Regions from separate parts of the Brevibacillus sp. JB24b genome, predicted to be linked through region 3. Evidence: predicted binding sites of a transcription regulator. Region 3 holds the regulator's gene; each other region holds the start of a gene.
The links. Region 3 encodes Rex, which represses fermentation and respiration genes when NADH is low (regulators of the CRP and FNR family bind a similar motif). Its sites were predicted from a motif close to TTGTGAAATATTTCACAA; they were not measured.
Positions count from the first base shown of each region.

Region 1 (2,279 bases), 2.0 Mb from region 3:
ATGATCCACCGTCGTTAACCATTCGCGCCAGAGATAGCCCCATTTTTTATAATAGGTCAATCCTCCGATAATCCCGAGCATAGTCAGAACAATGGCAACCATCGATGCATAAATCGCAGGGCTGGGATGAGGAACGGCAAATTTCGTAAAGTAATCCATACTATTGTGGCTCCTTTTTGAAATGTATTGTCTTGTCTAAAAAACGAAGGAACTATTCGTCTCGGGATGCACCATGATGGTGGTGGTGTCCACCATTTGCCCCTTCTGGAGCTGGTCTAAATTCTAAATGTGTTCCAGTAAACGTGGATTGTCCAACATGACCCGGCTCTAGTAATGTATTGAATTTTTGTTCCGTAAGAGGTTCAGCCGTTGTTTTAACCTCTTCTACCCATTTATCATATTTCGTTTCAGTCATTGCCTCGACGTTGAATGTATTTTCAGCGAATCCTTTTCCACTAAAATTTGCATTTCGTCCCATGTAATCACCTGGTACATCAGCGGCTATATGTAGGGTAGTAACCATATCGGCCATGGCATATTTTTGTCCCCCTAATTGTGGAACCCAGAAACTAGTGATTGGTCCATAGGAATACAGCTTAAATTCAATAGGTCGGTTTATTGGTATACGCAGGTAGTTGACTGTTTCAATATTTTCTTCCGGATAACTAAAATGCCACTTCCAGTTGGAGCTTGAAGCATAAATAACTAACGGTTTTTTATCCTCATATCCCTGTGGTCTTGACTCCACAATATAGTTACTTTTCACAGAGATCACAGAAAGAATAATGACGATTAGTACCGGAATCCCTACACAAACCATTTCAACAACCAAATTTCCTTCCATATAAGGAGGGTCATATTCTTCTCTTTGTTTAGAGGCACGATATTTTGTGACCATAAATACGAAAAGTGCAATAACAACAACGACAATGAACGACATCGTCCAAATGGAGATCATAATCACGTCTGCTTGTGTCTGGGCTTGAGGTCCTTTTGGGTCCAAGACCATTAACCTGTCACCACAGCCTGTAAGCAATGAAATAGTAGCTAAAATAAAAGCATATAGAGCCCATTTCATTTTTATCAAGTACCCCTTTCCTGTTGATTTTTAAAATTGATAACAACCGATCCACATTCCTATCCTAATGAATGATCCCCAAAAAGTCGCCATCCAGTCGGATAGCATTTCTCTCATCCATGTTCAATACTTCGCAACAAAATTGACAAGAAATAGTCACAAAATTAACTTCCAGCTCCATCACCTAAATACACAACGCAAAGAAGCCCCAAAGATCGACATAGTAAAGCTCTCGTCAACCTTTGGGGCCTGGTTTTCGTAATAACCATTTGATCATTTTGCTAGATAGATAAAGGTAGTATCTTACTGCTTAGGAGCTGGTTTACTACTTGAATCGGATAAGGGTTGTCGTAAACGCTCGTTATATCCATTTACCCAAAGTAGCTCCAATTGCTCATATTCTTCCTTGGAAAGGGGAGCCGTCTCAGAAGCTAGTGCAAACTCTCTTAGCTGATCCTCACTCGTAATGTTTGGAATAACAGAGAGAACAGAGGAATGGTAGAGAGAGAATTGGATCGCCAATTGTCCCAATGTACGATTTTTACTGTCAAATATTCCCTTCTCCTTTAATTCATTCACCACCTCATTGCCCGCCCTCATCCACTCTACGGGACGATGAGCTCTGTGGTCTGATCTACTGAAATGCAGATTGGGATCGTACGTGCCATCCAACAGCCCTGACGCATGAGGGATTCTTACGATTAATGTTTGTGCGTCTTCTGCTGCTACCTGCAATAGGTCCCTAGCCGGCTCCTGCTCCACTATATTGTTGATGACCTGAACCGCTTCATATCCTCTTTGCCATGCCTCTAAGGATTCGTTTTTCCACCCCAGATCGGGACCCATCGCCGCTCCATAATGACGAATTTTCCCCTGAGATTTTAGTTGCTCAAGAGTTTCCAAAATTTCATCGTTTTGGATTGCCTCCATCCGAGGATTGTGAAGCTGATAATAATCAATATAATCTGTACCAAGTCGTTTCAAGCTTTGTTCACAGGCCATTATAATATGCTTCTTAGACCAGTTTTGAGGAAGCTCTGTGTGTCCTTTTCTCTCCCCCCTATTTTTGTATATATCATATCCAAATTTAGTGGCTATAAATAGGTTGTCACGTACACCGCCTAATGTCTTTGCAATGATTTCTTCTCCATAGCCATCACCATAGACATCAGCTGTATCAAAAAAGGTGATTCCGTAATCT
Region 1 is NZ_JBNVQV010000001.1:4,079,893-4,082,171, forward strand. It holds gene qoxB (cytochrome aa3 quinol oxidase subunit I) at 1-159, opposite strand, end outside; gene qoxA (cytochrome aa3 quinol oxidase subunit II) at 212-1,078, opposite strand; gene ACQV1I_RS19200 (aldo/keto reductase) at 1,382-2,279, opposite strand, start outside.
Region 1: a site for Rex is predicted at 1,198-1,215, ahead of qoxA (cytochrome aa3 quinol oxidase subunit II). Genes of this name have one in related genera too.

Region 2 (2,279 bases), 290 kb from region 3:
GCGGATACAGTCAAACAAACCTCCCGGGAAGCGATTACTCGCTTAAGAGAAATGGGTCTAAGTGTCTATATGGTAACAGGCGATAATGAACGAACAGCAAAAGCGATTGCAGCTCAAGTGGGTGTCGATCATGTAATTGCAGAAGTGTTACCAGAGGAAAAGGCAGCAGAAGTAACCAGATTACAACAAGCTGGTAAAAAAGTAGCGATGGTTGGAGATGGAATCAATGACGCTCCAGCTTTAGCCACAGCAGATATAGGTATTGCTATGGGAACGGGTACAGATATAGCAATGGAAGCAGCTGATATTACATTGATGCGGGGCGATCTAAATAGCATCGCGGATGCTTTCAAAATGAGCAAGAAAACGATGACGAACATTAAACAAAATTTGTTTTGGGCTCTTGCCTACAATTGTTTGGGGATTCCAATTGCTGCTGCTGGCTTATTAGCTCCATGGTTGGCAGGTGCAGCGATGGCACTGAGTTCCGTATCAGTTGTGTTAAATGCTTTGCGATTGCAACGGGTAAAACTTTAAGAAGAGAATAAATGAACGTAAAACGAAAATAAAAAAGACGGCTACAGAAAATAGTAGTCGTCTTTTTTTTGTTTATCAAAAAAATAACATTTTTTCAATAAAATTACCTTGATCAACTAATCATTTTCTAAACGTTGTTATATAGGTAATTTTCTGAATAGTTTTTTGTTAAAATGTTACTTTTTGTCGGATAGATGAATCTTTTCAAATTAGATTGAAACTATCGAACTAAATGTGATAAATATCACACATAGGGTATGGAACAATCTGAGAAAATAACGCAAGGATAGATAAAATACCTTTTAGTTAAAAAACTATCAAGAGAGAGGGATGAGGAAATCAATGGATTTGGATCTGGTATTGCTATCACGTACTCAGTTTGCTTCCACAACGATTTTCCACTTCATCTTCGTCCCATTGACGATTGGATTATCTTTTCTAATCGCAATAATGGAAACGATGTATGTGGTCAAAGGCGAAGAAAAATATAAGCACATGGCAAAGTTCTGGGGCAAGCTGTTCCTAATTAACTTTGGTGTAGGTGTGGTAACAGGGATTCTACAGGAGTTCCAATTTGGTATGAACTGGTCTAATTACTCTAGATTTGTTGGTGACGTTTTCGGTGCACCCCTTGCAATTGAGGCATTATTAGCTTTCTTTTTAGAATCTACATTTATTGGTTTATGGATTTTTGGTTGGGAGCGTTTATCAAAGAAAGTCCACTGTCTCTGTATTTGGCTGGTGTCTTTCGGTACGACAATGTCTGCTTTCTGGATTTTGTTAGCTAACTCTTTTATGCAACGACCTGTAGGCTTTGAAATCAATAATGGTCGAGCAGAGATGAATGACTTTTTTGCGCTCGTTACAAATGGACAGTTAATGGTAGAGTTCCCGCATACGATTTTTTCCGCGTTTGCAACAGGAGCTTTTCTAGTAGCTGGTGTTAGTGCTTATAAATTATTGCGTAAACAAGAGATACCATTCTTTAAATCATCATTTCAGTTATCGATTGTGATTGCTCTTATATCTTCTATCCTTGTTGCTGTATTTGGTCACCAACAAGCACAATACTTGGTGGGAACACAGCCTATGAAAATGGCTGCAAGTGAAGCGTTGTGGGAAAGAAGTCCGGACCCTGCTCCTTGGACAGTATTTGCTACGATTGATCCACAAAATCAGAAAAATGGAATACAGGTTTCAATTCCGTATATGTTAAGCTATCTATCCTATAGTAAATTCTCAGGTGACCTTCCTGGAATGATTGAATTACAAGCTGAATACGAACAAAAATATGGTCCTGGTGATTATATTCCACCTGTTCGTACGACATTCTGGAGTTTCCGCATCATGGTAGCCGGTGGTAGCTTAATGATTCTACTTTCCATGATTGGACTCTATCTGTCATGGCGCAAAAAGCTAGACAAGCCAAATAAATGGTTTATGTATTCAATGGTATATAGTATTTCCTTACCATTTATCGCTAATACGGCAGGCTGGGTTATGACTGAATTTGGTCGTCAACCGTGGACTGTTTTTGGATTGATGAAAACGGAAGATAGTATTTCTCCAAGCGTATCTGCTGGGGAAGTGTTATTCTCACTGATTGCTTTTAGTACGATTTATTTGGTGCTATTCATTGTGCTCCTTTATTTGTTCACTCGTGTTATCAAGAAGGGTCCTTATGCTCTAGTGAAGGCAGAAGCAAGCACAAATGACCCGTTTAATAAGGAGGAAACTCATGC
Region 2 is NZ_JBNVQV010000001.1:1,821,369-1,823,647, forward strand. It holds gene ACQV1I_RS08880 (heavy metal translocating P-type ATPase) at 1-537, shown strand, start outside; gene ACQV1I_RS08885 (cytochrome ubiquinol oxidase subunit I) at 886-2,279, shown strand, end outside; gene cydB (cytochrome d ubiquinol oxidase subunit II) at 2,276-2,279, shown strand, end outside.
Region 2: a site for Rex is predicted at 770-787, ahead of ACQV1I_RS08885 (cytochrome ubiquinol oxidase subunit I). Genes of this name have one in related genera too.

Region 3 (2,279 bases):
CGTCATGTTACAAAAGTGGATTACCTGTTATTGACAAACGATTTACCTACTCATATTGGTGGCTATGATAAGTTAGCGGAGAAAATTCAATTTGATAAGATTTACATGCCGAAATTGACAGCCTTCGCAATTCACAGTAATATCCATATATCTAGGGAAAAGCAAGTTGTGTATGTAAAGGAAAAGGATCAATTACTAGAGGGAAAAGATGTGGAGATCACATTTTTACATCCCAGCGAGAACCTGTTTTTATCACCACAGGATAATTCGCTTGTGTTTTGTCTGACCCAAGGAAAACTCCAATTTTTGTTCACCAGTGCCATTAATGAAAAAGCAGAGGAGCGGTTGCTTGTAAAATATCCTTCTCTATTGCCTGCTGAGATCATAAAGGTTGCGGCACAGGGTAGCAATCAAGCCTCTATTCAAGCCTTTTTAACGAAGGTGGATCCTCAGATTGCCGTTGTGCAAACCGGCATTCCTCGGGAGCAGTGGAAAGACTCCATGCGTGAAGTGGTGGAGCGTTTGGAGGAATCATGGGCAGATACGTATGTCACTAGCCGGGATGGATCAATTACCATTCTCTCTAATGGACAAGATTATAAGGTTTTAAAGGCAGTCAAGACCTCTATACATGATAGACAACGAAGTTAGGAGTGCAATTTATGGGGAAAGTACCAAAAATTTCTGAAGCGGTCGTTCGCCGTCTGCCGATCTATTTGCGATATTTAACAAATCTACAGGAGTTACAAGTAAAAACGGTTTCTTCCCAACAGATGGGCAAAACAATGGATATTAACCCAGCCCAAATTCGAAAGGACCTATCTGCATTTGGTGACTTTGGAAAAAAAGGTATTGGCTATGACGTAGATTACTTGATTGAAAAGATTCGTCATATCTTAAAATTGGACCAAGTGATTCATGTAGCATTGGTGGGAGCCGGTAATTTAGGCCAAGCGATTTCAAATTACAATGTCTATTTAAAAGATAATATGAAAATTGTTTCCATTTTTGATGCGGACCCACAGAAAATAGGCAAAGATTTAGGTGGATTGGTCATTGAACCGATTGATCAAATGGAAGAAATTATTAAAGAAAAACAAATTCGTATGGCGATTATTACGACGCCTGCTTCCGCAGCACAAGAGGTGGCAAATAAACTGATTGAAGCTGGAATAGAAGCGATCCTAAATTTTGCACCAACAACGATTCGAACTGAAAAAGAAGTGAAAATTGATCATAACGATTTGACTTCCAGCTTACAAAGTTTAGCCTATTATTTAAATTAAGGAATCAAAAACAGAAAAAGAGGAGAGTGTCTACGTTGATGAAAATCATTACCAATGCAACCGTAATTACTGTTAATGAACAAAATGAGGTTATTTATAATGGAGCGGTTGGCTTTGACGGGGGAAAAATTACATATGTAGGTAAAACACCTGAAGATTTATCAGCATATGACGAGATCATTGATGGAACAAATAAATATGTAATGCCAGGATTAATTAATACACATGGTCACGTAGGCATGTCCCTACTACGTGGATTTGCGGATGACCTACCTTTGAAACAATGGCTGGAAGATAAAATGTGGCCAATGGAAGGTCAATTTACAGCAGAGCATGTGAAATGGGGTACAGCTATTTCTATTATCGAAATGATCCGTACGGGTACAACTACCTTTGTAGACATGTATGATCATATGGATACAGTAGCTCAAGAGGTGGAAGCATCTGGGATGCGTGGCGTACTTTGCCGTGGAGTGATTGGGTTTTGCTCAGAAGAAGAACGTCAACAGAAATTACAAGAAGCAGCATCATTCGCATCACGTTGGAACGGTGCAGCTAACGGTCGTATCCATACAATGATGTCACCGCATGCTCCTTATACGTGCTCTCCTGAGTATATCCAGCAAATCCTTGAGAAGGCTATTGAATTAAACGTACCATTACATATTCATATGTCTGAATCAAAAGCAGAAGTGGAACAAAACGTTCAGGATTATGGTGTACGACCAGTTGCTCACCTAGAGAATCTAGGTGTATTTAATCACCCAACATTAGTTGCTCATGCGGTTCACTTAACAGATGAAGAGATTGATACGTTGGCTAAATATGATGTTAAAGTAGCTCATAATCCAATTAGTAACTTAAAATTGGCTAGTGGTGTAGCTAGGGTTCCTGAGATGCTTGCAAAAGGTGTATGTGTAAGTTTAGCAACTGATAGTTCAGCAAGTAACAATAACTTGAACCTATTTGAAGAGCTAAAATTAGCAGCTATCC
Region 3 is NZ_JBNVQV010000001.1:2,113,459-2,115,737, forward strand. It holds gene ACQV1I_RS10330 (ComEC/Rec2 family competence protein) at 1-651, shown strand, start outside; gene ACQV1I_RS10335 (redox-sensing transcriptional repressor Rex) at 663-1,286, shown strand; gene ACQV1I_RS10340 (amidohydrolase) at 1,325-2,279, shown strand, end outside.